3 regions of the Microbulbifer sp. CAU 1566 genome follow, and region 1 is predicted to be linked to each of the others. Evidence: predicted binding sites of a transcription regulator. Region 1 holds the regulator's gene; each other region holds the start of a gene.

Region 1 (10,350 bases):
CAAAAAATCCAACAGCGGGGACTCAAGCAACTGGCGGGGCTCCTGTTACTGACCCTGGCTACCGCTGGCGCAGAAGCCGCCAGCTATGCCGGCACTCAATTCGAGATTGAGATGGTGGTATTTGCACGGGACAACGGCATGAACCAGTCCCGCGAAAACTGGCCGAGCGCGCCCCATCTCGCTTACGACGATCGCTGGGTGGATTTCGATACCCCTTCACGCTCCAACCCGATGGCGCCACAGTTGTTGCCAGCGCCCAACCAGTTAGACAACAAAGTCGCGGCACTGAAGCGCAGTGCAGGCTACCGGGTGCTCTTCCACAAAACCTGGAGACAGGTGCTGCAGCAAGAGCGCAACGCCCCCGCCGTACTGATCAGTGGCGGCGCACCCAGTGATAACCACCATGAACTGGAAGGCAGTGTGACCCTCAGTGTGTCCCGCTACCTGCACCTCAGCACCGACCTGTGGCTGAGCGAATGGCTGCCACAATCTGCTGAAATGCCAACGGCGGATAATTCCGGGTTCGGTTACCAGCAGGCCGCCACAGCGGCAGCGACACAAGGCATTCGGGTTCCAACTCGTCCGAGAGCCGCCATCAGCGTGAATTCGTCCCTGGCCGGCGAAGAACCCCTGAGCCTGGGAAGCACTCAACCGGCACCCCAGTCAGTTTCGGAAAGGACTGGCTATGGCACTGCGAGCGCCACTGACGGTTACGCCAACGGCACAGACGCAGCGGTATTCCGCAGCGGCAATCGTTTTTCAGACAATCCTATGGACGGCTCCATGGACGCTGCTGAAAGTGCCCCCAGTGAAAAGCTGGCCGCACGGGTAGCAGTACTGCAGGAAGAGCGACGCCTGCGCAGCGGCGAACTGCATTATATCGATCACCCCAAGTTGGGCGTTTTGATCGAAGTGCGGACGGTTGCGCAGCAGCAGGAACCCTCCAGCGATGACCTGCCGCAGGACGAAGAACCACTGGATCTCAATTAACGCAAAACCCGAATAGAACCCCGAATAAAAACCCTACGAACACGGCCCATCACGGGCCGTTTTCCGTTAGGGGTAAAACTCGGTTAACCTTGTGGCAAATCATAAAAATCAGGCCAACTCGCTATATGATCACTAACGACGCCATTATTCTCGGCATGCTCGCGGCCATACTCGGCTTTGTTTTCTACACTGCCAGCAGCGAACAGCGCTTTTGGAAGCGTTTTTACCGTTTTGTCCCTGCCCTGCTCCTTTGCTATTTCCTGCCGTCGTTGCTCACCACCTTCCATATCATCGACGCCCACAACTCAAACCTCTACTTCGTCGCCTCCCGCTACCTGCTGCCCGCCAGCCTAGTGCTGCTGACACTGAGCATCGACCTCAAGGGCATCGTCAACCTCGGCCCCAAAGCCCTGATCCTGTTTTTGACCGGCACGCTTGGCATTGTGATTGGCGGCCCGCTGGCGTTACTGATCATGTCAGCCATTAACCCCGACATGCTGAACGGCAACGGACCGGATGCGATCTGGCGCGGCATGACAACCGTGGCTGGCAGCTGGATTGGCGGCGGTGCCAATCAGGCGGCGATGAAGGAGATTTTCGACGTGGGCGGCCAGGTGTTTTCCGCCATGGTGGCGGTAGATGTGATCATCGCCAATCTGTGGATGGCGGTTCTGCTGATCATGGCCGGCAATGCGAAGGAAATGGATGCCCGCCGTGGCGCGGACACCAGTGCCATTGATACATTGCGGGAGCGGGTCGAGCACATGCAGCGCAAACATGCGCGCATTCCGAGCCTGCAGGACCTAATGCTGATTGCCGCCGTCGGCTTCGGCATTACCGGCATCGCCCACGCCTGTGCCGACTTCCTGGCACCCTGGTTCCAGGCCAACGCCCCGCAACTGGCCCGCTTCAGCTTCACCAGCCAATTCTTCTGGCTGATCATCATTGCCACTACCCTCGGTATCGCCATGGCATTTTCCCCGGCGAAAAAGCTGGAGGGAGCCGGAGCCTCCAAAGTGGGCTCCATCTTTATCTACTTTCTTGTCGCCACCATCGGCACCCACATGGACATTACCGCACTCAAAGAAAGCCCGGAACTGTTTGTGCTGGGATTGATCTGGATGGCGATCCACGCCGGGCTGATGCTGCTGGTTGCGAAACTGATCAAGGCACCCACATTCTTTATGGCGGTAGGCAGTCAGGCCAACGTCGGCGGTGCGGCTTCCGCACCGGTGGTCGCCGCGGCCTTCCACCCTTCCCTTGCACCGGTTGGGGTTTTACTGGCGGTTATGGGCTACGCCCTCGGCACCTACGCCGCCTGGTTCTGCGGACAACTGTTGCGCGTGGTGGGTGCCGGCTGATTCGTGCCGGGGGCAGTCTCTCACTGTGACGCCCCCGGAATGACCAGCAACAAAAAAGCCCGCACCTTTCGGACTCTTACCGGAAGGTGCGGGCTTTTTCATGACCCTTGTAAAAAGGTCAGCAATTTAAAGCGCTGGTTAACGCACAACCGCCCAAACCATTTTGACCATTTTGCCGGGCAAAATTTATTGAAGTTTGAGCGCGTGTCTCACTAACAGGCTTACAGGTCTTACGACGATCAGCTTATTCGCAGGGAACGACGTCTTCCGCCAACAGGCCTTTATCACCCTGCTGCATTTCGAACTCTACGGACTGTCCCTCGTTGAGGGTTTTGTAACCATCACCGCGAATGCTGCGGTAGTGAACAAAAATATCTTCAGCACCCTCTGAGCAGGTGATAAATCCATAACCCCGGGCATTGTTAAACCACTTCACGGTACCCGTAACGCGATCACTCATTAAGCCAACCTCATTTATTGTTATTGCGTCTGCCTCGGTTGCGGGCAGAACGCCTACCCCATTTGCAGCGGCCGGAGTGTCGTATCTGCGTAACTTGCGGTCAAACGATCACTGCAGCCGTTACCTCGAAGTACTTCCCCATTGCAACCGGAGAAAGTCGTTACTGATTCTTAGATAAATCTGCGCCAGTGTCTAGGTTTCCACGTGAAATTAATGTTACTTCTCGGTAACAATGCGCAACAATTCACCAAATTTGGCCGAAAATCACCGAAAGCTTTGACATATCATGCTCTCGCGCAGCAAGTCACTTAGCTGTCACTCCAGCACCAAGTGTCATTCGGCTATCGTTGGCCAACGCAAGTTCCGGCAAGTCCGCAATATGCAGAGTGGATGTCGGGAAGGCACAAGAGGCGCCGCGATCCTCAACGATCTGCAGAATCTTCAACAGTACATCCTGCTTGATCTCGTGGTAGCGGATCCAGTCCGTCGTTTTGGTGAAGGTGTAGATAAAGAAATCCAGAGAGGACGGCGCGAAAGAATTGAAGTTCACGATCAACGTCTGGTTAGTATCAATCTCCGGGTGCTGCTGAAGCATCGCCCGAACATCATCCACGATTGGCGCCATCAACAGGGCGTCGTCGTAGCGAATGCCAATGGTTTCGTAGATGCGGCGGTTCAGCATGCGCGAGGGGTTTTCTACCGAGATCTGGGTAAACACGCCATTGGGAATATAGAGCGGGCGTTTGTCGAAGGTACGGATTCGCGTCAACCGCCAACCGATATCCTCTACGGTCCCCTCAATTTCCCGGTCTGGCGAACGCACCCAATCTCCCACCTTGAAAGGGCGATCGAGATAAATCATCAAGCCACCAAAAAAATTCGCCAGCAAGTCCTTGGCGGCAAAACCGATCGCCAATCCCCCGATGCCCCCCATGGCCAGCACGCCACTCACGCTGTAACCGAGACGCTGCATAATGACCATCGCGGCGGTAATCATGATGGAGGCGCGAATCAGCTTGCCAATGGCACGTACGGTGGTTGTATCAATGGGTTTGCGTACAAATCGTGGATCGGCAAGGTTCAGCTCAACCTCTTTGGCAAAGCGCAGCGCAAACCAGGTTATCACTACCACAAAGCCGATAGCCCTGGGCTTTCCAGCCAGCCAGGTCAACACCTCTGCATCCGTGGACGCTCCCGCGCGTGCAGCGGCGAGCGATAATCCAAGCAACCAGATCAGAATCGACGCTGGTGGGTTGATGGAATTGACCAGTGCATCATCCCAGGGATTGACGGTGCGCGCGGCGCGTTCGCGCAAACGATTCACGAACAGGCTCAATACCCAGGACGCCATCGCGGTAATCAGTACAACGATAAACACTTCGGCAATCCAGAAACGGTCATCCCCGACGAGAGAGCGCAAAAACGCTTTGGCTGACTCCACAAATTACTCCATTCACTGCTTTCTAATGATCGGTGGCGTTATTGTGCGCATTTACATCCAGGATGCCAGCCATTCCCGGGTTGAATGCCAGCGGGGAGACTGTTCCAGCGCTTCCCAACTGCGTATCTGCGGTTGGCCGCGCATCCGCTCCAGGCGCGCACTGGAGGCCGGGGCAGGCGTATAGCCCTCAAGCGCCGCCAGTACTTCGATCGCTCCCTCGCGATTGTTACAGACAACCCCCATATCGCAGCCCGCATACATGGCAGCGCGAATACGCTCGGCATAGCCCCCTGCCGCACCCGCGCCCTCCATGGTCAGGTCATCACTGAAAATCACACCGTCAAATCCAAAGCGCTTGCGCAATACCTCCTGCAACCAGAAGCGCGAGAAGCCCACGGGATTCTCATCCACATTGGCAAAATGGATATGTGCCGGCATTACGGCATCCAGCTCACCGGCGAGCATGCACTCTTCGAATGGTTTGCAATCGGAAGCCAATACAGATTCCAGCGGGCGCTGGTCTACGGGCAATTCTTCATGGCTGTCTTCGAGCACCTGGCCGTGGCCGGGAAAATGCTTCCCGGTCGTTGCCATGCCCGCCTCGTGCATCCCCGCCATAAACGGCCGCGCCTTTTCTGCCAACAACAGTGGATCTTTGGCGAAACTGCGATCGCCGACGATTCGACAAAAATCGTCATCCGCATCCAGCACCGGGGCAAAACTGAAATCCACACCCACAGCCAGCAGCTCGGCGGCCAGCAACCAGCCAACATCTTTCAGCTGGGTGGTATCCGCGTGGGCTGCCAGCGCCTGCATCGAAGGTATTCGGGTGAAATTGTCGCGAAAGCGCTGCACTCGCCCGCCCTCCTGGTCGACCGCGAGTAGAATTTCCGGGCGAACACGGCGAATATCGGCGATCAGCGCTTCCAGCTGCGGCCGATCGCGGTAATTACGTGCAAAAAATATCAGGCCACCCACCTGCGGATGCCGCAATAAATCCCGATCCTCTGGGGTAAGTTCGGTACCTTCGACATCAATCATTACCGGACCGATCTGAACAGACATGGTCTTCCTGCTCCTTTGATTAATTTGCACGCGCCAGGATTAATTTGTACGCGCCAGGAATAATTTCTACGCGTCAGGCGGTGCGCGGCTATTCCTTCGGCTCGGGCGCAGTCAACATGGCAGAAGCGGCGGGCGCCAGCCGGGCAAGGGTTTCTTCCAGACTGCTCTCTGCACCGAAATCCTCCCGAAGGATAGCTTCAATGGCGTCGAAGCTCGACAGAGAAAATATGGTGGCGCCCAGCATGAAATAAAGGCGCCAGTAGAAGGTCACCGGGTCGACCTGGGGTAAGGCATTGGCAAGCTGGCCCGCAAACCGCCGGTAGCTGGATCCATAGCGCGAAACGATAAACCGCCGCAGGTGGCCCTGGGACTGGGTATAAGCCAGCCCCAGTAAACGCATGAAGCGCTTGGGATCGCGCCCCTCTCTTGCGAGACCGGCCAGTGCGACCCGATACAGGCTCTGCAGGAGGTCATCCACCTGTAAGCACTCGTCCTGAAGCTCTCGACGGCTCAACTCCCGATCCAGATGCTCCGTAAAAGGCGTAAGGAAACGCTCAAATACGGCCTGGATTAACTCTTTTTTCGAACCAAAATGGTAGTTTACCGCGGCCAGATTCACCCCGGCGGTGCTGGTGATAGTGCGCAGCGAGGTTTCAGTAAAGCCGCGCTCGGCAAATAGTACCTCGGCGGCATCCAGGATTCGCTTGACGGTTTCCAGCTGACTCATACCAATTCAAACCAACAATTAAAACGTTTGTTTAAGGGCCTGAGACTAGCATAGTCGGCACCAATTGGAACATCCGTCTCCCCTGCCCCAAAAGCGGTTTAGCCAGCCGCGCGCTTGTATCCACCGAAATTTGCCCTGGCGATCACAAAACATCCAGGGAATCCCGAAATCGCGACCTCCCGGATACCAAGCCGCCGGCACCGACACTAGATTGAATTTAAAGACTGAGGAAATTGCTCGAAACGGAACTTCGAAAGAGGCGCGGGATTTGCTGTAACAGCCGCTATTGATTCCTGAACCGGCCGCCGTGGTGGTGACGATGGCGATGGCGATGGGGACGGGATTTCATAGTAGCGCGGCAACAAAGGGCCCCTAACGATTGATAACGACAGGAGGGCCGCGCCATGGCCAGAATTGCTCCGGAAATTGGCAGCTGGTTCGAAAACTTCCAATCTGGTGAATTGTTTGAAGTGGTGGCAGTAGATCACCCCTCTCGCACCATTGAAGTTCAATACATCGACGGCGCACTGGATGAGATTGACTTTCTCAGCTGGCCGCGACTACCCGTGATTGGTGCAGCACCTCCGGAAGATGCCAACGCCGGATATGGAAGCCTCGCGCGCGAAATGCAGGATGATGAGGATGCCGGATTCAAAAGTCCCTTATTTTCGCCCGCACAAAGTGCCATCGACAAACTGGAAGGCGAGTCTTTTCCCGGGACCGATGAAAGTATTTAACTGAGGGGTAGAGATCCCATCAAATATCGCGCTCGCGAATATATTCCACGATGATCTCTGCCGCCTCCTCGACCGTGTCAACCAATTTGAACAGGTTCAAATCACCGGCATCGATGCATTCCCGGTCCAACACCGTTTCCATCAACCAGTCGATTAATCCCGCCCAGTAGCGCTTCCCTACCAGAACAATAGGAAAACGCCGGACTTTTTGCGTTTGTACCAGCGTCAGCGCCTCGAAAAGTTCATCTAGGGTTCCGTACCCACCGGGCATGGCGATAAAGCCAACGGCATGCTTCACGAACATGAACTTCCGCACAAAGAAATAGCGAAAGTGCAGGCTGATATCGAGATAGGGATTCGGCGTCTGCTCAAATGGCAATTCAATATTCAGGCCGATTGAGGCACCAGCCTGGGTAAATGCGCCGCGATTGCAGGCCTCCATAATCCCGGGGCCGCCGCCGGTAATAACCGGCACTCCTTCACTGGCAAGTAACTCGCCCAGGCGCACACCTTCCTGATATTCCACCGCATCTTCACGGAATCTTGCACTGCCGAAAACCGTCACCGCGCCCTTCAATGTAATCAGGCGCTCGATACCATCGACGAGTTCCGATTGAATTCGCAGCACGCGCCACGCTTCTGGCATTTTTGCGTCCAGCATATGCCTTCTCCTTATTGCCCGACTCCCCTTTTGGGGAACTGGATGCCCATACAACCTGAAAGCCGACAGGTACCCCAAGTCTAGCAGCTAGCCCACACAGTCCCCCGGAAGATTGCGTGCAAGAGAAATCTGTATATAATCCCAGCAACTGTATAAAAATACAGACAACAGGAAAGTGCGCATGACAAACCTTACCGCTCGCCAGGCTCAGGTACTGGAACTGATCAAAACGTATCTGGACGATACCGGATACCCACCCACCAGAGCTGAGATTGCCCAGGAGCTCGGTTTCCGCTCTCCGAATGCGGCAGAGGAACACCTCAAAGCACTGGCGCGTAAAGGCGCAATTGAAATGGTCGCCGGCGCCTCACGCGGTATCCGGATTCCAGACCACCAGAGCGGCTTGCCCATTGTTGGCCGGGTCGCGGCAGGTAATCCGGTACTGGCGGAAGAAAATATTGAAGAATATTGCGAGATCCCGGCGGAGTTTTTCCACCCACCGGCAGACTATCTGCTGCGGGTACACGGCATGAGCATGAAGAATGCCGGTATTTTTGATGGCGACCTGCTGGCCGTACAACGCACGGACAACATCCGCAATGGCCAGATAGTAGTGGCACGGATTGAGGATGAAGTGACCGTGAAGCGATTCAAGCGACGCGGCAACCAGGCAACCATCCAGCTGCTGCCGGAGAATGATGACTTTGATGTTATTCAGGTGGATATGCGTGACAAGAATTTCGCCATTGAAGGCCTGGCGGTTGGTGTGATTCGCCAGAATCCCTTTTAAGGCGCGCATTCACCATCTTCCAGACATAAAAAAACAGGGCCTCAAGCCCTGTTTTTTTATGCGTCTTTCACGGCGTTTGATACACGATTCGCCCCGTATCTTTCCGTTACAACCCGTTACAGCGGCCGAAATCACCGACACTGCGGGGTAGGTTTAAGCAAGTTCAGTGTACCGTGTGCTCGGTCACATCCACGTCTTCCTCGAAGGATTCCGGCTCTGCTTCCAGCTCATTCACATCCTGCACCGCCTCAATTCCCGCCTCCAGCATGGCGCGGGCAATGGCAATCTTGTGCTCACGCAAAAACTCGAGGCTCTCCGCTGAGAAATGAATACGCACCAGCGGGTCTCCCTTGTGACCAGCGCGTCGCAGCGCCACATCACCATTGGACAACTCGATGATTTCGTAGGTCTCAGAAGACATTCACTTCTCCAGTTACAGCATGATTTTCCGCCATTGTAACACAGGGGGAAGTGATTAATCTGCGGCGCCCACTGAAGGCGCTACCACTCTTCGCCTTGTACCCGCTGCCGCTGCACCAGCTCGGTAAGCCCCCGCAGCCAGCGATTGAGACACTCGGGGTCCACCGCAACCGGCATATCTTCCAGTTGCCGCACCGGAATCAGTGTCTGTACGCCCGCCCCTCCGTCAGGCCCCTGCCCGGCGCTAGTCGGAAGCTTCCAGAGCCCAATCCAAGCAACTGCCATCGGGTAGAACCAGCTATCCGGGTTTTCCGCCAGGCTCACCAGCTCGCCGACGTCCGCACTGAATTTGCCCCGGGCCGTCAGCAGGCTCTGTAGCGCCGCTGCGGATTCTGGCACCACACCAGTGCCCAGACCCAACTGGTGGGACTGCTCGCCGAGAAATGCACGATATGCCCGCCACAGTTGCAATAACGCCCCTTCCTGCAAAGCGGCTTGCAGGAGGGGGTTTTCGGTACTGCCCCGCTCATCCAGCGACTGGAGCAGAATCTGGCATTTGCGGAGGGCCGAGGCCACTGTGCCGGTATAGGGGTTGCTCAAGTACAGACCTACCCTTTAGGAACTTTCTTTAGGGGCTTTCTTGGCAGCCGCTTTTTTGGCAGGCGCCTTTTTAGCCGCAGCTTTCTTGGCCGGTGCCTTTTTCGCAGCCGCCTTTTTCGCGGGAGCTTTCTTTGCAGCAGCCTTCTTCGCTGGGGCTTCTACTTCCCATTTCCCGTTGTTGTAGAAGGCCTTCCAGCCCGTCGCTTTGCCCTCTTCCTCACTCTGAACATACTGTTCCTGGGTCTTGCGACTGAAACGGACCACCGTATCCCGCCCCTCGTTGTCTTCCGTGGGAGCAGAAAACAGGAAGCTGTACTTGGGATCTATCTCATCTTTGTGGGGCAGCAACTCCTTCACCAGAGGCGCACGTGTCTCCCGGTTTTTCGGGAACTGGCTTGCCGCCAGGAACAGGCCGGAAGCGCCATCCCGTAGGATGTAGGTGTCGTCGACTTTTTCGCAGGCGAGCTCTGGCATGGGCACCGGGTCCATTTTGGGGGGCGCCGGTTGTCCGCTTTTCAACAGTTTGCGGGTGTTTTTGCAGCTTTCATTGGTACAGCCAAAGTATTTGCCGAATCGGCCAGACTTCAGCTGCATATCACTGCCACATTTGTCGCACTCGATCAGCGGGCCATCATAGCCCTTGATCTTGAAGGTGCCCTTCTCCACCTCAAAACCATTGCAGTCCGGGTTGTTACCACAGATATGCAGTTTGCGGTGTTCATCCACCAGATAGCTGTCCATGGCGGTGCCGCACTTGCCGCAACGGCGCTTGTCGCGCAGCTGGCGAGTTTCTGCATCCTCGTCCTTGTCCGCATCCACCGCTTCTTCACCTGACACCAGGTTCATGGTGTTGGTACAGCGCTCTTTCGGCGGCAGCGCATAACCGGAACAGCCCAGGAAGACGCCGGTGGAGCCGGTGCGAATCTGCATATGGCGACCGCACTGGCTGCACTCGATATCCGTATCCGTCGGCGAGTTGCGGCGCATGCCGCCCTCTTTGTCCTGCGCCACTTCCAGTCGCTGGCTAAAGTCGGAATAGAACTCGTTAAGCAGGTCTTTCCAGCCTTTTTTGCCCTCTGCCACCGTATCCAGGGACTC
Region 2 (10,350 bases), on a different contig from region 1:
ATATGGATGGGCTCAACTTCATAACCGCGCTCGGCCAAAAAGGTATACATCAAAACAACGGCGCCAAAGGCCACAAAGATATCTTCACCAAAGAAAAGACCCACGTTATCGGTCGCGGCAGACATGGCGCGCAGTTTTTGACGCTCATCGTCGCTCAAAGACCCGAGGGATTTTTCCGCAGCGCCCTCTGCCATTGGCGCAAGCAGAGGCCGCACCATTTGTGGATGCCCGCCCAGACTGGTCAAGCCCAGTGCCGCACTGGTTTCACGGATAAACAGGTATAGGGCCAGGAGACGCCCGGTGGAGATGCTTTTGAACCGGGATATCCAGCGAGCGGCCTGCTCCCGCAAACCATTGCGTTCCAGCAGGCCGACTACGGCAAGTGGCAGAACCAGGATAAGGGAGAGTGTTCTGGTGTGAACAAAGCCTTCACCGAGGGCTTCAAGTATGTTGGTAAACGGCAGAGCGGCGGCGGTGCCCGTTGCGAGACCCGCCAGGGTCACCACCAGCAGAGGATTCATCCGCAGGGCAAAACCTGCAGCAACCACAAGGACACCCACAAGGGGCCAGTAGGAAACGGCATCCATAAGGTAAGCCTTTCTCTGTTTTACATGTCGCCAGGCCTAGCTACTCCCTTTCGAGCCTGTATTTGATCACTCCTTGTGGAGTGTGCAGCCCACAACTGTTGACCTGTGCGCCATTATGAAGGACATATCCAGACTCGGCTAATCGAAAGCTGTCCTACAGACTGGAACTGGTCAGATTTTATGCGGCGGCGTTTTAATACCGGCAAACTAAGGGGGGAAACGATGGGAGGGGAACGAAGCTGGTCAGCAATCTGCGTCAATAGCCCAGGCGATAGCGTCCGAGGAAAAGCCGCGGTAAGCCAGGTAACGCTGTCGTTTGGCGCGCTCTTTGAATTGCTGTTCGCGTGGCAGTGCAGGATTGATTGCCCCGCGAAATTTGCGCTGTAACACCTCGGCAGCCAGAGCGAACCAGTCCGTTTCGGCCTGTTCCAGGGCGCTGGCAATCAGATCGCCATGGACACCACGCTGTTGCAACTCACGGCGAATACGCAGAGGACCCTGCCCCCGCTGTACCCGCGAACGGCAGAACACCTCCGCAAAGCGCTGATCGGACTGGTAATTAAGTGCCTGCAATCGCGACAGTACTTCGTCGAAATTCGCCTCGGGGTGCTTTGCGGAAAGCTTTCGTCGCAGCTCCTGACAGGAGTGCTCCCGACGGGAGAGGAGGTCGATGGCCGCATTATACAGGGCCTGGGTGAGCGCTTTGGACTCCCCCCGGGAAGATGCGGAGGATGGTGACAGGGCCGAGGCCGTCGAATCTACGGGGGATTCCACCGGCGGCCACTCTACGCTGCCGCCGATGGTATCTTGGGGGAAAGACAAGATCAGTCTTCCGCAGCTTCCAGCTCTTCAGGCTGTGCCGGTGCGGCATCTTCCAGCAACTGCGCACGCAGCTGGCCTTCGATTTCATTGCGGATATCGGTATTTTCCTTCAGGAATTTCACCGCATTGGCCTTACCCTGGCCAATCTTGTCGCCTTTGTAGCTGTACCAGGCGCCAGCCTTGTCAATCAGCCCCAACTTCACGCCGTAGTCGACAATTTCACCCAGCAGGTTGATACCCTGGCCGTACATGATCTGGAACTCGGTCTGCTTGAAGGGTGGAGCCACCTTGTTCTTGACTACCTTGACCCGGGTTTCGTTGCCCACCACCTCATCGCCCTCTTTCACAGAGCCGATGCGACGGATGTCCAGGCGAACAGAGGAGTAGAACTTGAGCGCATTACCACCGGTAGTGGTTTCCGGGGAGCCAAACATCACCCCGATTTTCATCCGGATCTGGTTGATGAACACGCACAGGGTATTAGTGTTCTTGATATTACCGGTCAGCTTGCGCAGGGCCTGAGACATCAAACGCGCTTGCAAGCCAACGTGGGTATCACCCATTTCACCTTCGATTTCCGCACGCGGGGTCAGGGCCGCTACGGAGTCCACGACCAGCACGTCAACCGCACCGGAGCGCACCAGCATATCGGCCACTTCCAGCGCCTGCTCACCGGTGTCCGGCTGGGATACGATCAGCTCGTCCACATTGACACCGAGCTTTTCGGCATAGATTGGATCCAGCGCGTGCTCCGCATCCACGAAGGCACAGGTGCCGCCCTTGCGCTGAGCCTCGGCGATTACCTGCAAGGTAAGCGTGGTTTTACCGGAAGATTCAGGACCGTAGATTTCAACAATACGGCCGCGAGGCAGGCCGCCAATACCGAGGGCGACATCCAGCCCGAGGGAGCCGGTAGAAATCGCGGGGATACGCTCACGGCCCTTATCCCCCATGCGCATGACGGTGCCCTTGCCGAACTGGCGCTCGATCTGTGACAGCGCCGCCTGTAAAGCTTTGTCTTTGTTGGAATCCATGACCCTTCCCGTGTACTTGACGTTTGGTGATGGGAGGGAAGCTTAGAGAAAAATTACTGTATAAGCAACCAGTAATCCGGAATTAGCCCGGCGACAGCCAGAGGAAACGGGGAGAAGGGAAAACCCGGTGAAATACCCGCCGCAATACCCGCCGAAAGTCACCAGCCAGTCACGATTTGCAGTGGGCCTCGACAACCGCCAGCATCCGCTTAAGTGCTTCCGCCACCGTCTGCCGCTGAATATCTCTCCTGCCGCCGTGAAAATGCATGCACACGGCGCCCGCCTCTACGGGCTCCTGCCCCTGGCTGTGCGCCCAGGCAATCCAGACAGTGCCCACAGGCTTGTCCTCACTACCACCATCGGGGCCAGCAATACCACTAACGGCAACAGACAGGTTCGCGTCCAGCCGATTCAAGACCCCTACTGCCATCTGCCGGGCCACCGACTCGCTGACGGCGCCGACGGTATCCAGGTCGCGCTGGTCCACACCGAGAAAGTCCCGCTTGATACGGTCCGCGTATGAAACTACCGCGCCGTCAAACCAGGCAGACGATCCCGCCACGGAAGTGATCGCGGCCGCAATGGCACCACCGGTACAGGATTCCGCTGTGGTTACCCGCCAGCTGAGCTGTTGCAGGGCGCTGCCGAGCGCAGCCGCCAATTCGTCAATACCGAGACCCGAAGCATCGAGATTGCTTCCCACCAGGATTCCCCCCAAACGTCCAGAGCAATAACATTTATCGATCCACCGGGCCGCCCGCTCCCCGGTCCTTACAGCTTGAAAACTCGTAAGGCACCTTGCCCGCCGGATCAAAGCCCAACTCCAGGGCGGCATCCAGCAATTCAGTTTTTATTCGATGTAACAGGATATCGCCCGTGGCACCACCGCATACCGAGGGGTACATTCGGTCCTTGCGCACACCGCAGCGGGACTCAATGACCGTAATACCACCCTGTACCAGTTTGCCGCGACTCTGCTCTACCGACAGACCGCCACCTTCACACTGGCGGCTGCCGCGAGCCTGCATAACCCAGAGGGTATCCGCAAGCTGCACACTGCCTTCAGCGGACTCTGTCTCAGACGTGGGCGCCTCCTCGGCCTGACCAGCAGCCGATCCGGCTTCAACGTTGGCGCCAGCCTGCGGCACCTGACCCGATTTTTGCGCACCGCGTTCACCGCAACCTGCCAGTAGCATCAGCACAGTCATCAGCAGCGGCACAAACAAATTTCCAGCCTTCATCTCATCTCCTTATGTTCAGTTTGATCCCTCTACCGTCAGCTTAGCGCGAGCCATACCCCCACGCCCAGCATCAAGGTGCCCGCGATACGATTCATAAGGCGCACATTTTCGCCCCGGTGCAATAATTTGCTGAGTGTGCGACCACCACTGGCGTAAATCAGCATACAGATAAACTCCAGGCCCAGAATAATCCCGAGCAGTACCGTTATCTGAGGCAGCAGCGCTTTACCCTGATCAATAAACGGCGGCAGCAAGGCAATAAAAAATGCCCAGCCTTTGGGGTTGGCCACCGCGGTAACAAACCCCTGCACCACCATATTCACGGCTGGAATCTGCGCCTGAGCACCAGTGGCTGACTCCACCAGCACCATACGCCCGCGAGCGCGCCACATCTGAACACCCAGGTAGACGAGATAAGCCCCGCCACAGTATTTGAAGACCTGAAAGGCACCGGGATACTTCAACATAAAGGCGGCGATACCCAACACCGCGGACACCGCCACTACGGCGACACCGCATAACTCCCCCAGCATCATCCACAGGGTGCGGCGCACGCCAAAGGCCATCCCCATGGTGAGCGCCAGAGTCATGCACATACCCGGCGTGATGGAAACGAAGAAAAACGTCGGCACAAATAGCGCCAATAGCGACCAGTCAATCATGTGCAGAAACCGACCCCTTCAGAAACCAACCCGTTCAGAAACCGACCTATTAATGGTGCGTTCCGTTGTGATTGCCATAGTGGCTGATCACCATACCGGAAAGCATCAAACCACAGCCGACAAGCTCCTTCGCGCTCAGCATTTCGTTCAGGAACAACCAGCCCGCCGCTACTGCAAATACCGATTCGAGACTCATGATCACCGTGGCGTGAGAAGGCGCTGCATTACGCTGCCCAAGAAGCTGAAAGGTGAACGCGATAGCAGTAGAAAATACCATCATATAGGCAATGGGCCAGGCGGCATCGGCAGCGTCCTGCAGCGAAGGCGATTCCACCACGAAGGACGCAATGGCAGACAGCAGTCCGCACACCAGAAACTGGATCGCCGCCAACCGCAGCGCATCGTAGCGATGCACCAGGTAATCGGCCGACAGTACCTGGATCGCGAATACAAACGCGCTCGCAAACACCATCAGGTCCCCGATCAGTTGCGCCTCCTCGGAGAAATCCGCCAGCCAGTAAAGGCCAAACAGGGCCAGGGCGACCCCGGCCCAGGTCCAACGATTGGTCTTGTGCCCCAGCGACAGCCCGATCACCGGCACCAGCAGCAGGTAGAAGCCGGTAATAAAACCGGCTCGACCGGCGGTGGTGTACAGCAGGCTTGCCTGCTGCAGTGCGGCACCGAGAAATAGCCAGAAACCGAGCACAGCGCCACCGGGCAGGCACTTGCGCCAGCGGTGATGAATGGTTGCTCCACCCTCCTCGCCCGGCTGTACGTCCCGACGAGATGAGAGCCAGTAAACTATCGGCAACAGCAGCAGCCCACCTAGAAAAAAGCGCCAGGCGTTAAATGCCAGGGGCTCGATATGCGCCATCGCAATTTTCTGGGGCACGAATGCGAGCCCCCAGAAAAGCGCTGCCAACACCAGTAATAATTCGGCTTTTGCCTGTTTTTGATTCATGGGAATTACCTGACAACAACTTCAACGCAGATGCGACGGACCGCGCAATCGCGGTGCCGCTCACAACTGACAATTACACAGGGGTTATTTGGCTGACCATCAGCTGCAAGGACTGACGGCCGCGGAACTCGTTGATATCCAGTTTGTACGCCAGCTGCACCTTCTCAACCTGGGCCGGCCAGAAATCCGCATCGATATTGAAGGCAATGGCATCCAGTGCCAGTTGCGGTGCCGAGAGCGGCGCCACGACCATTTTCAGGTGGCGCTCGCCGACAATTCGCTGCTGTAACAGCAGAAACTCACCGTCAAACTCCGGTTCGGGGAACGCCTGCCCCCAGGGCGCACAGGCGCGTAATACCGCCGCCGTTTCCATTGAGAATTGATCAGCGCGCAATTCGCCGTCGGTCTCAATGACCGCCTGCAATTGCGACGCCGACAGACGGCTGCGTACCGCTGTTTCAAACGCCTCGGTAAACGCAGGAAGATTCTCCACCGGCAGGCTCAGACCCGCGGCCATTGCGTGACCACCGAACTTGCTGATCAAGTGTGGCTGCGCCGCGGCCACATCGCTGAGAGCATCGCGAATATGCAGCCCGGGGATGGAGCGGGCAGAGCCTTTGATCAGACCATTGTCACCATCGGCGAAAGCGATCACCGGGCGGTGGTACTTCTCCTTGATACGGCTGGCAAGAATACCCACCACGCCCTGGTGCCATTCGGCATCGTACAGACACAGGCTCCAGGGCAACCCCTGTTCACCCAACTGCAGCTTTTCCAGCGCCGCCATCGCCTCACGCTGCATCCCCGCCTCGATCGCCTTGCGGTCGCGGTTGAGCGAGTCCAACTCGGCAGCCAACTCCCGCGCCTCCTGCGGGTCCCGGGTCAACAGGCAGCGAATACCAGTGCCGATGTCATCCAGCCTGCCCGCCGCATTAATACGCGGCCCGAGGATAAAACCGATGTCCGTGGTGGAAAGGCGGGCGCGATCCCGCCCTGCCACTTCCATCAATGCCTGGATACCCGGGCGACAGCGACCGGCGCGAATACGCGCAATACCCTGGTGCACCAGCACCCGGTTGTTATGGTCCAGTGGCACCAGATCCGCCACTGTCCCCAGGGCCACCAGATCCAGATACTCCGCCATATTGGGTGCAGCAACCCCGGACTCGTCAAACCAGCCCTGCTGCTGCAACACACTTTTGAGGCGACTGAGAAGATAGAAGATCACACCGACGCCGGCGAGATTTTTACTTGGGAATTCACACTCAGGCTGATTGGGATTGACGATGGCATCCGCCTCCGGCAATTCACTGCCGGGGAGATGGTGATCGGTGACAATCACCTTGAGGCCCGCGGCCTTGGCGGCGGCAACACCATCGATACTGCTGATACCGTTGTCGACCGTAATCAGGAGATCCGGATGGTATTCCCGGGCAACCTCGACAATCTCCGGGGTCAGGCCATAGCCAAACTCAAAGCGATTGGGCACCAGAAAATCTACCGCCCCAGCGCCGAGCGCGCCCAGCGCCAGCACCGCCAACGTACTACTGGTAGCGCCGTCCGCGTCAAAGTCACCAACAATCAGGATCTTGTGCTGCTCGCGTACCGCGTCCGCCAACAAGGCCACTGCCGCCTCCACGCCGCGCATGGAAGTCGGGCTGTGCAGTCGGGTGAGCTGATGATCCAGCTCATCGTCACTGCTGACCCCGCGACCGAGCAGGACACGTTGCAGGATTTCAGGGGTAGAGGACGTAAAACGGCCAGTGGACAAATCCACTGGCCGTCGTCGGATGATTGCGCTCATGGCTTCCGGTCGGGTCGGTTGATCGGGTTTGCCACTGGGCGTGGCAAAACGTCATTCTACCGTCCGGCGGCCTTTACTCAACCCAGTGTGCGGGCAATAAAATCGTGTATTGCAGACAGGTCGTTATCCAGCACTTGTAACCGCTCTTCCCGCTGCATCAGGTCCTGCATATGGTGCGGCAGCGGCACCTGGGTGCCCGGCAAGGCCTTGTCCACCGCATCGCTGAATTTGGCGGGGTGCGCTGTAGCCAGGCACACCATGGGCTCCGCCTTGGATTTACGCGCGCGGCGTGCAGCTTCAACGCCGATGGCGGTGTGTGGGTCGAGCAGATACTCGGTGGATGCAAATACTTCGCGAATGACTTCGACAGTGCGCTCATCATCAACGCGCTCGGAGGCAAACAGCTTCCGCGCATTGTCGAGAATCTTGTCATCAAGTTTCAGGGGTGCGGTGCGATCGGCCAACAGCTCGGCCACCGCAGCGCCATCGCGGCCGTAAAGGTCGAACAACAGGCGCTCGAAGTTGCTCGACACCATGATATCCATACTCGGCGACAGGCTGTGTACCAGCGGCTGGGGCGAGTGGTCGTTGGCGCTGATACAGCGGTGCAGAATATCGTTGGCGTTGGTGGCAATCACCAGCTGGTTAATGGGCAGCCCCATACCACGCGCCAGGTAACCGGCAAATATATCCCCAAAATTACCGGTGGGCACTGAGAAGTTCACCGGGCGATGGGGGCCGCCGAGGCTCAACGCCGCGTGGAAGTAATAGACGATCTGGGCCATGATCCGCGCCCAGTTGATCGAGTTGACCGCCACCAGACGGCGCCCATCCGGCAGGAAGGACTGGTCGGCGAAACTGGCTTTGACCATGTTCTGGCAGTCATCGAAATTTCCTTCCAGAGCAATATTGAACACGTTGTCCGACAGCACCGTGGTCATCTGCTTGCGCTGCACTTCCGAAACCCGGTTATGCGGATGCAGGATAAAGATGTCGATGTTTTCGCAGTGACGGCAACCCTCGATGGCGGCAGAGCCGGTATCACCAGAGGTTGCCCCCAATACCACGACCTTTTCCCCACGCTTTTTCAGCAACAGGTCAAACAGCTGCCCGAGGAACTGCAGGGCAAAGTCCTTGAACGCCAGGGTCGGCCCTTGGAACAGCTCCATTACCCACTCGTTGTGCCCGGTCTGCACCAGCGGCGCAATGGCATCGTGGCGGAAATTGGCATAGGCGCGCTCGATAATACCGCGCATCTCCTCTTCACTCAGATCTTCCGAAACGAAGGGCCACATAATGCGGAACGCCAATTCCTGGTAATCCAGGCCCGCCATTTCGGCAATTTCTTCGCGACTAAACTGGGGAAGCTTTTCCGGTACGTAAAGGCCGCCGTCACTGGCGAGGCCGGCCAGTACGGTATCGGCAAAACTGAGAGACGGCGCACGGCCGCGGGTGCTGATAAATTTCACAGTGATTGGATTTCGTTATGGCTATTTAGCTAAAAATGGGAAGGCGGCGGGTGCGCACGGCACACCCGCCCGAGGTCTTCTGGTCAGCCCAAAGGCTCTACACGGATGCGGACTACCGGCCCCTGGATACTGTCCAGGGCCTCGATCTGGTTCACCGCCTCTTGCAGCTGTGACTCTCTAGCCCGACTGGTCAGCAAGACCACCGGTACCAGCTCTTCGTCTTCCGCCGGCTCATGCTGAATCAGCGCTTCGATACTGATCCCTTGGTCGCTGCAGATCTTCGCCACCTGGGACATGACACCCGGTTTATCGAACGCGGAAATACGCATGTAATAACTGGTTTCGGTATCACCCATGGGCAACACATCATCGAGACCACCCTGGCTATCCTGGGTCACACCCGCCAGCGGCACTCGCTGGTCCGGTCGCACATGCAGGGTGCGCGCTACATCCACAATGTCTGCGATCACGGCAGACGCCGTTGCCTCGGCGCCGGCGCCGGCGCCGTAATACAAGGTTGGACCGACGGCATCGCCATTTACCAGCACCGCGTTCATCACGCCATTCACGTTGGCGATCAGGCGACGCTGAGGGATCAGGGTCGGGTGCACCCGCAGCTCCACCCCGTCGTTGGTACGGCGGGCAATCCCCAGATGCTTGATGCGATATCCCAGCTCATCCGCATAACGAATGTCCTCTTTGGCAACACCGCTGATGCCCTCGGTATACACCTTGTCGAATGCCAGCGGCATGCCAAAGGCCAGAGAAGCCATGATCACCAGTTTATGCGCCGCGTCGATACCCTCCACATCAAAGGTCGGGTCGGCCTCGGCATAGCCCAGGGCCTGGGCCTGGGCCAGCGCTTCTTCAAAGCTACGGCCCTTTTCGCGCATTTCGGTCAGGATATAGTTGCCGGTACCGTTGATGATGCCTGCCAACCACTGAATACGGTTGCCGACCAACCCCTCTCGCAGGGATTTGATAATCGGGATACCACCCGCCACGGCCGCCTCGTAAGCGATGGTTACGCCGCGCTCAGCAGCGGCCGCAAACAGTTCATTGCCGTGCTCGGCAATCAGCGCCTTATTGGCGGTAACCACATGCTTGCCATTGGCGATAGCCGTTAATACCAACTCACGGGCAACCGTAGTGCCACCGATCAGCTCAACCAGCACATCCACATCGGGATTGTTGGCGACATCAAAAATCTCACGAGTGATGTTCAGGCGGCTGGTATCACTGGCCGGGTTATCACGCCGGGCTCCAATCTGAACGATCTCCACCGGACGGCCACAACGGGCGGCAATTTCTTCGCAATTGCGCGCCATAACATTGACGGTACCGCTACCCACGGTCCCGAGACCGCAAATACCGATACGCACTGCCGGTACGGAACCCGCAGCTAAAGAATTTTCTGAGACCTTGGTGGCTTCATCGGCGAATGCGCTCACAACTTCCCTCCGCGCATGGCTGCGAAAGATCGCAGCGCAATATCTGGCGTATAAATCATAAAAAGGTCGACAACCTTACTGAGACAGGGGGGAAATTGTCAATAAAATTGCGCAGGCTGATCAAGAAACCTGCAACCATCCTCAAACCCGGAGCATAAAAAAGGCCGGCAGAGCCGACCTTTTCTCATGCGACCGGGGAAGCCCCCAAGAGCTCCACTAGTCCGGTATCAGATACCCAACGCCTTGACCAGCGTATCCGGCGGCAGATAACCGGGAACCACAGTACCGTCTTCCATCACAATGGTCGGGGTCCCGCGCA
Region 3 (10,350 bases), on a different contig from region 1:
CAAATCGACAACTCGCGACACCCGCTCGTCTACCGCATCCACTGGCATGGCGCCACTGGTTTCCAGGGAGACCTGATACCCCGCATCACACAGGGCCTTTAACAGAGGAATACAATTCGGCTGCGCCAGAGGCTCACCACCTGTGACACACACATGGCGGGCCGGGTAACTCTGTACTTTCTGCAAAATTTCAGCCAGCGTCATACGCTCGCCGCCATAGAAGGCGTATTCGGAATCGCAGTAAGTACAGCGCAACGGACAGCCGGTCAGGCGCACAAAAACAGTCGGCAAGCCCGAGTCGCGGGCTTCCCCCTGCAGCGAATAAAACAGTTCACTGATGCGAAGCGACTCTTTGGTCAGGTCGCTCGAGGTCAGATCGACTGCCTTGATGTTGAGTTCGGTCTCGGACATGGTTCGCCGTAAATCTCGCTACCCGCGCCACCCGCAGGAGTGGCACATATAAAAACGCCCGGGTGGCAACAACCACCCGGGCGCGGGATCATAGAGTTTTTTTGATCACAAAACCAGCACCGCCCCTCTCCTGCACCAGAAGAGCAGGCGGAGCAGCGTGTTACGGAAGGTTTTCCTTCAGGTATTCCTTCGCCAGGCGGGAAGCACGTGCATCACTCGCTGCCACCTGCTCCAACAACTCTTTTGCCTTGGCGTTGTCACCCAACTGGTGATAAACGGTGCCGAGCTTGTAGCGACCATCCCAGACTTTACTGGAGTTGGGGTAGCCATCCAGCAGCGCAACAAACCAGGTGCGTGCCTCTTCTACCTGTCCCTGCACCAGGGCAATCTCGCCCAACCAGTAATTGGCATTGGGGGCGTACTGTCCATTGGGGAAGTCATCCAGCAGGCTTTTCAGGCCTTTGCTGGCGGCACTGTAATCACCTTTGCGGGCCAGGCCGATACTGTCGCTGTAGCGGTTTTGCTCATCCTGGGTGCTTTTCTGGCCTCCCGGAGCTGTGCCGCCGGTGTTTGCCACCGGATCGGAAGCGCTGCCGTTAGCACCATTTGACGCCTCGCCATCGGGAGCACCGGAAGACGGCGCCTCACCGGAAATGCGCGCGATACGCCGATCCAGGTCCATGTAGTCCTCGGTGCGCTGCTGGCGCAACCGCTTGACCTCATGTTTTAACTCTTCCACTGCACCCCGCAATTCCTGCACTTCCTGCTGCAATACCTGCATTTGGTAATAGGCTTCCGCTTGCGGATTTGCCTGCAAGCGACTGGCAGAGGTGTCGGTGCGACTGGCGAGCTGAGGATAGCTCGGGGGTGGAGGGGTTGCAGAGCCTCGATTGACCGAGCTGCCATCAGACAGGTCCACAATCGGAGCTTGCGCGAATACGGGCGAAACCGCAGCCATAAAGGCTGCGGTTACCGCGATACTTCTAATCAGAAATGTCGATTGCATGCTTCTAGATTAGTTGATAACCACGCGACGGTTCATAGCACGGGCGCTCTCGCTGGAGCCGTTCTGAGCCGGGCGCTCTTCACCGTAGCTGATCACTTCCAGGTTGGCAGCGTTTACACCTTGCAGCACCAGGAAGTCGCGAACCGCGTTGGCGCGACGCTCACCCAGAGCCAGGTTGTATTCACGAGTACCCAGTTCGTCAGCGTGACCTTCCAGACGTACAGTGCCGGTAGAAGCGCGCATACGGTCAGCGTGCTTGATCAGCAGCTCACGGTTAGAAGGCTTCAGCAGGCTCTGGTCGAAGTCGAAGTACACGACGTTATCCAAAGGAACGGCTACTTCCTGCGCCGGAGTCTCTTCAACTACCGGAGGAGGGGTTTGGTCGAACTGATTAGCGTTAGCGCTATCGTCGGTATCGGTGCTGGAACAACCAGCCATTACTGCCAGTACGCAAGCCAGGCCCAAGCCGGTTTTTACTGATTTGAACATAAACAACTCCGCTTTAGTGTTATCGAAAAATCCTGTAAGACATCATTCAAACCCAAGATTTTACCTTGGTTCGACTTCTTCTTATTTGCTTGATCTCACACCTGCCGCAAACTCATAAGGAATACGGCCAGTACTGCATCAATCAAAGTAAGGCGACCACGCCGGCTCGCGGACATCTCCCTGCTGCGAAGGCAGGCTGTATTTCACCCCGGCATCCAGCGACACCGCAGCTAGAATACCCTTGCTCCCCCGCTTGGTGGCGTACATCAGCATCGCGCCATTGGGCGCAATGCTTGGGGATTCGTCCAGGCGCGTCTCCGTAAGAACACGCATTCTACCGGAAACGATATCCATCGTAGCGATGGTAAATACCCCCCTGCTACGATGCACCATTACCAGCGTTTTGCCATCGGGGGAAACCCGCGGACGCGCGTTGTAGTCGCCGTCGAAGGTTAAGCGGTCTACTTGACCCGTGGCAAGAGTCAATTGGTAAATTTGTGGCTTACCTCCCCTATCCGAAGTGAAAACCAACGATTTACCGTCAGGCATCCAGTTGGGCTCAGTATCGATCGAGAAGTGGCGGGTCATACGGGTGAATTTGCCGGTAGGCAGGTCAAGGACATAGATCTCAGGATTGCCATCTTTCGACAGCACCATGGCCAGCTTGGAACCGTCCGGGGACCAGGTCGGGGAGCTGTTCAGGCCCTTGAAATTGGTCAGCTGCTGGCGTGCACCGGACCGAATATTCTCCCGGAAGATCGCCGGGCGTCCGGTCTCAAAGGATACGTATGCCACTTCCTGTCCATTGGGGGACCAGCTTGGGGACATCACCGGTGCACTGAAGCGGCGCACCTGGCGCGCTCGGGCGCCGTCGATATCCGACAGCATCAGCGCGTAGCTCGGCTTACCGCCCCGTGAGGTTTCCTGCACATAGACCATCTGGGTACCGAAGGCACCGCGAATACCGGTGATGGCTTCATAGATTTCATCCGCCGCGCGGTGGGCGATATCCCGCAGCTGCTGCGGGCCACCGGTTACCTGCTTGGTGAACATTTTGCTCTGGCCGAAGATGTTGACCAAGTCAAAGCTCAGCAGGTAGCCACCCGCTTGCGGTTGCATGCGACCGGTCACCACGTACTCGGTACCCAGCACACGCCAGTCGCGGAAGCTCACCTCTTCCGGAGTTTTCGGGAAAGACAGCATGTCATCCCGGGGCACCGGCGCGAAGAGACCACTGCGGCGCAGATCCGCCGAAACGATAGCGGACACATCTTCCGACAGCACGCCGCTGCCAGACCAATCAAAAGGAACGACGGCGATGGGTGTGGGATCCTGGTTCCCATCGACAATTTCCACTACCAATTGTGCCTGGGCCGACACTGCCAGCAGGCAGCTCACCAGGGAAGCAAATAGTAGAGAGACGGTTTTTTTCATCATTGGCGCAGGCCTTCGACTCTGAATATCAGTTTGGTGGTTCGTATCTGCCGCTCGAAGAGCGACGGTTCTTCACGGGCCACATCGGCCACTTCAGGAAATACTTCTACCTTCTTGACCGCAGTTAACACGGATCTATCCACAGCGGGGTTACCGCTGCCCTTGGTAATGGTGGACGCCACTACCCGCCCGGTCGGAACAAAGTTGATCTGCACTTCCACCACCATGCCGTTGCGGGCACTGGGAGGACGGCTCCAAACCGCTTCAATACGCTGCTGGATTGCCTGCGCCACCGACATCACGGCCGCGGAATCGTCACTGGCCTCCCGCAGCTCCTCCTCGTCTTCCAGCGCCTCCTCAAAGGCACTTTTGCGTTCCTGAGCCAGTTTTTCCTTACGCTCCTGCTCTTTGCGCTCTTTTTCCTTGCGCGCCTTCTCTTCGGCCTCGCGCTTTTTCTTGGCGGCTTCAGCCTTGCGCTTCTTGTCCGCCTCTTCTTGCTTCTTGCGCTCTGCAGCGGCCTTGCGCTTTTTATCCTCAGCGGCCTGGCGCTGGCGCTCCAGCTCCTGTTGGCGGCGCTTCTCGCGCAGATCCACCTTCGGCGGCGCCTTGGGTTTGTCCGACTTGGATTCCAGCTGCACCAGCTTGGCCTGCACAAATTTTGGCATCGGCTTGAGCTCGCGCTTGTGCTCAGCCTCCCAGCCAAACGTCAGCACCGCGATCAAAAGCGCGTGCAGGGCAACACTTATAACGATAGCCGGACCGTAAGAGCCGTTCATACTTGCCTCTTACCCCGGGTCACTCTGACGGCGGCTCGGTAACCAGACCGACACTGGGTGCCCCTGCCTGCTGCAGGTGGGTCATGGCGCCAACGATCAGGCCGTATTTTGCATCCGTATCACCCCAGACCAGCACCGGGGTTTTCGGCTTCTGCCGCAGCACCTTGGATACCGTGTCTTTGATGTCTTTCAGCGGTTTGGCGACCTTTTCATCATCGCCGAGATTCAGGTAGTAGGTACCATCTGCCTTGACCGACACAATCAGCGGCTCATCATCGGTGTCCTCGATGGGCGCGGAAGGGGCGTCTGGCAGGTCTACTTTTACCCCCTGCATCAGCAGCGGCGCGGTCACCATAAAAACGATCAGCAGCACCAGCATCACATCGATGTAAGGCACGACGTTGATCTCGGAGACCAGCTTGCGCTTGGGGGCTTTGCGGAAATTGCTCATGGTTCGACTCTTTGCACAGCTTCGGTGATGACGCCTTAGCTGGCGTGCACCTTGCGGTGCAGGATGGAGGAAAACTCTTCCGCAAAAGTCTCATAGCTGGATAGCAGCCACTCAGCCTTGGCGGAATAACGGTTGTACGCCATCACCGCGGGGATCGCAGCAAACAGGCCCATGGCTGTCGCAACCAGTGCCTCGGAAATACCCGGCGCCACGGTGGCAATGGTGGCCTGATGCATCGTGGCGAGACCACGGAAGGAATTCATGATGCCCCACACAGTGCCGAAGAGGCCGATATAAGGGCTGACAGAACCGACGGTCGCCAGGAACGGCAGGTTCATTTCCACCTTTTCCTGCTCTCGGGACATGGCCACGCGCATGGCGCGCTCGGTGCCTTCCATAACGGCCGCGGGGCTGCTTTTGCCCTGCTGGCGCAGGCGGGTGAACTCGGTAAAACCGGCGCGAAACAGGGACTCGACACCGTCGATCTTGCCCTTCTCTGCCGCCGCATTACCGTCGCGGAACAACTGGTTGACATCGGCGCCAGACCAGAATTTGCGTTCAAAGTTGACCATTGAGCGCTTGGCGCGCGCCAGGTAGGTACCGCGCTGAATAATCATTACCCAGGAGATCACCGAGGCCAGCAGAAGCAGCAGCATGACCAGCTGCACCAACAGGCTGGCACTGGAAATCAGTCCCCACAGAGAAAGTTGTTCACCGGCATTCATGTTATCGACTCACTGCCTTCAAAGCTTGATAGATGGTTTCAGGTAAAGCGCAGGGTTTGCGGCTGGCGTCATCCACGCAGGCCACTTTGACCACACCCTCACAAATAATTTCATTACCGCGCCAGATTTTTTGCTCAAACGTGACTGCGGCGCGACCCAGCTTGCCTATGGCGGCACTGGCCCGCAATTGATCGTCCAGTATTGCAGACCGCCGATACTGAACCTCCGCTGAATGCACTACCAGCAACAAACCCTGCTGTGGCATCGCTGGCTTATCATAGCCGAGGGAGCGGACCAATTCTGTGCGCGCCCGCTCCATATACTTTAAATAATTGACGTAATAGACGATTCCGCCAGCGTCGGTATCTTCGATATAGACGCGAATGGGAATATTGAAAGGCTCTGACACGCACCGTCCTTAACTTGGCCGACTGCCACTGAAACGCGATTTATTTTCTTGTTTTCGGCTATTGCTCTCGGCTTTTACTTGTAAAACCGAGGCCGCCGCTGCGACACCATTGGCTCTTTATTAGCTCTTTGGGGCTACCGGCCAACACTAGCGCGGAAGCCATACAGCGACGTGAAAGGGACATGCTACAGGATGTGGTCTGGTTCGTCAGGTGCGGTCAGGCTTCGGGATACCAAAATGCTCGTAGGCCAGCGCCGTCACCACCCGGCCTCGCGGGGTGCGGGCCAGGTATCCCTGCTGAATGAGATAAGGTTCGAGGACATCTTCAATGGTGTCCCGCTCTTCACTCACCGCCGCCGCAAGGCTGTCCACCCCCACAGGGCCACCATCAAATTTCTCAATCATGGTCAGCAGTACACGGCGGTCGAGCTGGTCAAACCCGCTGGCATCGACATTCAGCATGTTCAGTGCCAGGTCCGCAGTCTCGGCACACACGTGGCCATCGCGTTTTACCTCGGCGTAGTCACGCACCCGGCGCAGTAAACGGTTGGCAATACGCGGCGTACCGCGTGCACGGCGCGCAACCTCATGCGCACCACCCTCGTCCATTTCCACCCCCATCAGGCGGGCCGAACGGGCCACGATACTGGTGAGATCTTCGACATTGTAAAACTCGAGGCGCTGGACGATTCCGAAGCGATCCCGCAACGGCGATGTCAGTAGGCCCGCGCGAGTGGTCGCACCGACAAGGGTAAAGGGCGGCAGATCCAGCTTGATCGAGCGCGCCGCGGGCCCTTCACCAATCATGATATCGAGCTGGTAATCCTCCATCGCCGGGTACAGCACCTCCTCGACGTGGGGACTGAGGCGATGAATCTCATCAATAAACAGCACATCACCGGGTTCGAGGTTGGTCATGATCGCGGCAAGGTCGCCGGCCTTTTCCAGCACAGGTCCCGAGGTGGTCTTGATCGCCACGCCCATTTCCGCAGCGATGATATTGGCCAGGGTGGTTTTGCCGAGACCAGGCGGGCCGAACACCAATGTGTGGTCCAGCGCCTCTTTGCGCAGTTTGGCCGCCTGAATAAAGATTTCCATCTGCTCGCGCACCACCGGCTGCCCGACATAGTCAGACAGTGTCTTAGGGCGCACAGCGCGGTCGTACTGCTCCTCTTGCCCACTTGGGCCAATCGGTTCAGCAGCAATCAGGCGGTCAGCTTCGATCACAGGGTCATCTCAATTCGGTTAGGCGGGCGCCATGCTCTTGAGAGCAAGGCGAATCAGGGTGGCGCTGTCGGCGTCCGGTGCATCTTTCGCGGCACGGGCGACCATCTTGCTGGCGTCGGTGGGCTTATACCCCAGCGCGGCCAGGGCGCTCTCTGCCTCGCCAGCGTGATCCACCTTCGGCTCAGCATTGGCGGCCATCAACGGAATATCGCCGAGATCGCCGGTTTGCGGCGCAAGCTTGCCGCGCAACTCAATGATCAGGCGCTCAGCGGTTTTCTTGCCGACCCCAGGCACTTTTACCAGCGCGCCCACATTGTCATCTGCCACGCAGCGAGCCAGCGCCGCACCATCGAGCCCGGACAGGATCGCCAGAGCCATCTTGGGGCCGACGCCATTGACCTTGATCAAGGTGCGAAACAACTGACGGTCGGATTCACGAATAAAACCAAACAGTTGTTGCGATGTTTCCGATACCGCCAGGTGCGTGTGCAGCTGCACGCTGCCGCCCAACTGGGGCAACTCGAAAATGGTGGTCATGGGAGCCAGCACTTCGTAGCCCACCCCCTGGACATCGACCAGTAACTGAGGGGGCTGCACGGCGGCCAGAATGCCGCTGAGTCTTCCTATCATTTTGCTTCCAGTTTCAATTATTTCTCAGGGCCAAAGCTCTACAACCCAGGCCACTAAATCACACTCAGGCGCCCGCGACGGAAACGCGCCCGGCTCCCCGTTGAGGACTGAATCAGGGTCTGCATGGTATGCATGTGGCAAAGTGCCACCGCGAGGGCATCCGCCGCATCCTCCTGGGGAGAAGCCGGCAGCTTCAACAAGGTCTTGACCATGTGCTGCACCTGCAGTTTGTCGGCCCCGCCGTTACCCACCACCGCCTGCTTGACCTTGCGCGCCTCGTACTCCGCTACCGACAGGTCTGCGTGGGTGGCGGCGACTATGGCAGCCCCCCTCGCCTGCCCCAGCTTGAGTGCGGAGCCTGCGCTCTTGGACATGAAGACATTCTCGATGGCCATCTGCTGTGGCTGGTACTGCTGGGCAATCTGGCTGACCGCGTCAAAAATGAGCTTGAGACGCTCCGGCAAGGGGCCGTCGGGCAGTCGGATGACACCGCTGGCCACATAACGGGCCTGGGATCGATCTACATCGATCAGACCATAACCGGTCTTGCGTGAGCCGGGATCGATCCCCAGAATTCGAGTCACGGCCTTCAACCCCTGTACATTTATACAATTAATGCGGGAAGTGTCCCAAGCTGCTGCCGGGGCGTCAAGGCCGGTATCACTGCCGCGCGCCCTTTGAATACCGACAGATACAAAAATGCCCCGACGGGCGGGGCATTCGAAGCGAGAGAGCAATGACAGCACGGCGAGATCAAGCGAGCTCGGCCATCACCTCTTCCGGGATATCCGCGTTGGTATATACATTCTGCACATCGTCCAGGTCTTCCAGCATATCCACCAGCGCCAGCACCTTTTCAGCACCTTCTTTGTCCAGTGGAATCGTGGTGGAGGGAATCATCGCAATGTCGGCATTGTCCGGCTTGAAACCGGCAGTGGTCAGCGCATCTTTTACCGACATGTAATCGGTAAACTCGGTGGTAACCTCGATGCTGCCGTCGTCGTTGGTCTCAATGTCCTCGGCGCCCGCTTCCAGCGCGGCTTCCATCAGCGCATCTTCACTGGCACCCGGCTCGTAATACATCTGGCCTTTGCGGGAGAACAGGTAAGCCACGGAACCGTCGGTACCCAGGTTGCCACCGCGCTTGGTAAACGCGTGACGCACATCGGCTACCGTGCGGTTGCGGTTGTCGGTCAGACACTCAACCAGAACCGCAACACCGCCGACACCGTAACCTTCATAGGTTACCGCTTCGTAGTTATCACCATCCGCATTGCCCGCCCCGCGGGCAATGGCTTTATCGATGGTGTCGCGCTTCATGTTCGCGCCCAGCGCCTTGTCGATGGTAGTGCGCAGTGTGGGATTGTCATCGGGGTTAGCGCCGCCCTTGGCCGCGACGGTCAACTCGCGAATGATCTTGGTGAAAACCTTACCCCGTTTGGCATCCTGCGCCGCTTTGCGGTGCTTGATATTGGCCCATTTACTGTGTCCCGCCATCGATATCTCTCCGGTGATTCTCCATTAGTATGGCTAACTGGCGTTTCGAACCACCCCGGCCAGCGCCGGAGTGGTACAACCGAAAGCTTAGCCCTATCTATTAACCTACCTGCTCTTCCTTCTGGCGCAGGCGAATACTCAGTTCGCGCAGCTGCTTGGCGTCCACCGCTCCCGGGGCATCGGTCATGACACAGGCCGCGCTCTGGGTTTTCGGGAAGGCGATGACATCGCGAATGGAGTCGCTGCCGGTCATCAACATTACCAGTCGGTCGAGGCCGAAGGCCAGGCCACCATGGGGCGGCGCACCGTACTTCAACGCATCCAGCAGGAAGCCGAACTTTTCGCGCTGCTCATCAGCGTCAATGCCGAGGGCGCGGAATACCGTCTGCTGCATTTCCTGATTGTGGATACGGATGGAACCGCCACCCAGTTCGGTACCGTTCAGCACCATATCGTAGGCGCGCGACAGCGCTTCCAGCGGGCTCTTCTCCAGTTCTTCTGCGGAACAGGAAGGTGCCGTGAACGGGTGGTGCAGCGCGGTAACGCTGCCATCATCGTTCTCTTCGAACATCGGGAAGTCCACCACCCACAGCGGCGCCCACTCGGACACGTACAGGTTGAGGTCTTCACCCAGCTTGCAGCGCAGCGCGCCCAGGGCTTCAGTTACTACTTTAGCGGAGTCCGCGCCGAAGAAAATCAGGTCGCCGTTTTCGGCGTGCAAGCGATCCAAAATCGCCCCGCGCACTTCGTTCGGCAGGAATTTGACGATCGGAGACTGCAGGCCATTCTCCAGATCCGCCCGGTCGTTCACCTTGATATAAGCGAGTCCTTTGGCGCCGTAGATGGAAACGTACTTGGTGTAGTCGTCGATCTGCTTGCGGGTCAGCTTGTCGTTGCCGCCAGGCACTTTCAGCGCGGTCACGCGGCCTTTGGGGTCGTTGGCCGGGCCGGAGAACACCTTGAACTCCACTTCGGTCATCAGATCCTTGATGTCCACCAGCTCCAGCGGGATACGCAGGTCCGGTTTGTCGGAGCCGAACTTGGCGATCGCTTCACTGAACGGCATGCGCGGGAACTCGCCCAGGTCCACACCTTTCAGCTCTTTGAACAGCTTGCGAATCATGTTCTCGGTGATGGACATGATGGCGTTTTCATCGAGGAAGGCAGTCTCGATGTCGATCTGGGTGAATTCCGGCTGGCGGTCTGCGCGCAGGTCTTCGTCGCGGAAGCACTTGGCAATCTGGTAGTAACGATCAAAGCCGGACACCATCAACAGCTGCTTGAACAACTGCGGG

What was found. Region 1 encodes LexA, which represses DNA repair genes until DNA is damaged. Its sites were predicted from a motif close to ACTGTNTNTANANACAGT; they were not measured.
Region 2: a site for LexA is predicted at 2,499-2,516, ahead of recA (recombinase RecA). Genes of this name have one in related genera too.
Region 3: a site for LexA is predicted at 8,154-8,171, ahead of ruvC (crossover junction endodeoxyribonuclease RuvC). Genes of this name have one in related genera too.

Annotation. Positions count from the first base shown of each region.
Region 1 is NZ_JALNMG010000003.1:29,964-40,313, forward strand. Features, by position in the region: gene M0G74_RS08535 (CsiV family protein) at 1-990, shown strand, start outside; gene M0G74_RS08540 (DUF819 family protein) at 1,116-2,351, shown strand; gene M0G74_RS08545 (cold shock domain-containing protein) at 2,596-2,811, opposite strand; gene M0G74_RS08550 (mechanosensitive ion channel family protein) at 3,116-4,252, opposite strand; gene nagZ (beta-N-acetylhexosaminidase) at 4,304-5,317, opposite strand; gene M0G74_RS08560 (TetR/AcrR family transcriptional regulator) at 5,406-6,044, opposite strand; gene M0G74_RS08565 (DUF6763 family protein) at 6,449-6,781, shown strand; gene M0G74_RS08570 (TIGR00730 family Rossman fold protein) at 6,801-7,442, opposite strand; gene lexA (transcriptional repressor LexA) at 7,624-8,232, shown strand; gene M0G74_RS08580 (hypothetical protein) at 8,396-8,653, opposite strand; gene M0G74_RS08585 (DUF6586 family protein) at 8,734-9,252, opposite strand; gene topA (type I DNA topoisomerase) at 9,268-10,350, opposite strand, start outside.
Region 2 is NZ_JALNMG010000001.1:10,520-20,869, forward strand. Features, by position in the region: gene M0G74_RS00055 (DUF969 domain-containing protein) at 1-587, opposite strand, end outside; gene M0G74_RS00060 (regulatory protein RecX) at 831-1,409, opposite strand; gene recA (recombinase RecA) at 1,412-2,443, opposite strand; gene M0G74_RS00070 (CinA family protein) at 2,613-3,146, opposite strand; gene M0G74_RS00075 (hypothetical protein) at 3,181-3,684, opposite strand; gene M0G74_RS00080 (LysE family translocator) at 3,720-4,346, opposite strand; gene M0G74_RS00085 (DMT family transporter) at 4,396-5,307, opposite strand; gene recJ (single-stranded-DNA-specific exonuclease RecJ) at 5,381-7,111, opposite strand; gene thrC (threonine synthase) at 7,189-8,580, opposite strand; gene M0G74_RS00100 (homoserine dehydrogenase) at 8,664-10,031, opposite strand; gene M0G74_RS00105 (DsbC family protein) at 10,259-10,350, opposite strand, start outside.
Region 3 is NZ_JALNMG010000001.1:437,879-448,228, forward strand. Features, by position in the region: gene queE (7-carboxy-7-deazaguanine synthase QueE) at 1-411, opposite strand, end outside; gene M0G74_RS01950 (YbgF trimerization domain-containing protein) at 572-1,369, opposite strand; gene M0G74_RS01955 (OmpA family protein) at 1,427-1,906, opposite strand; gene tolB (Tol-Pal system beta propeller repeat protein TolB) at 2,045-3,340, opposite strand; gene tolA (cell envelope integrity protein TolA) at 3,340-4,116, opposite strand; gene tolR (protein TolR) at 4,136-4,567, opposite strand; gene tolQ (protein TolQ) at 4,603-5,292, opposite strand; gene ybgC (tol-pal system-associated acyl-CoA thioesterase) at 5,294-5,701, opposite strand; gene ruvB (Holliday junction branch migration DNA helicase RuvB) at 5,909-6,928, opposite strand; gene ruvA (Holliday junction branch migration protein RuvA) at 6,947-7,558, opposite strand; gene ruvC (crossover junction endodeoxyribonuclease RuvC) at 7,612-8,142, opposite strand; gene M0G74_RS02000 (YebC/PmpR family DNA-binding transcriptional regulator) at 8,312-9,055, opposite strand; gene aspS (aspartate--tRNA ligase) at 9,156-10,350, opposite strand, start outside.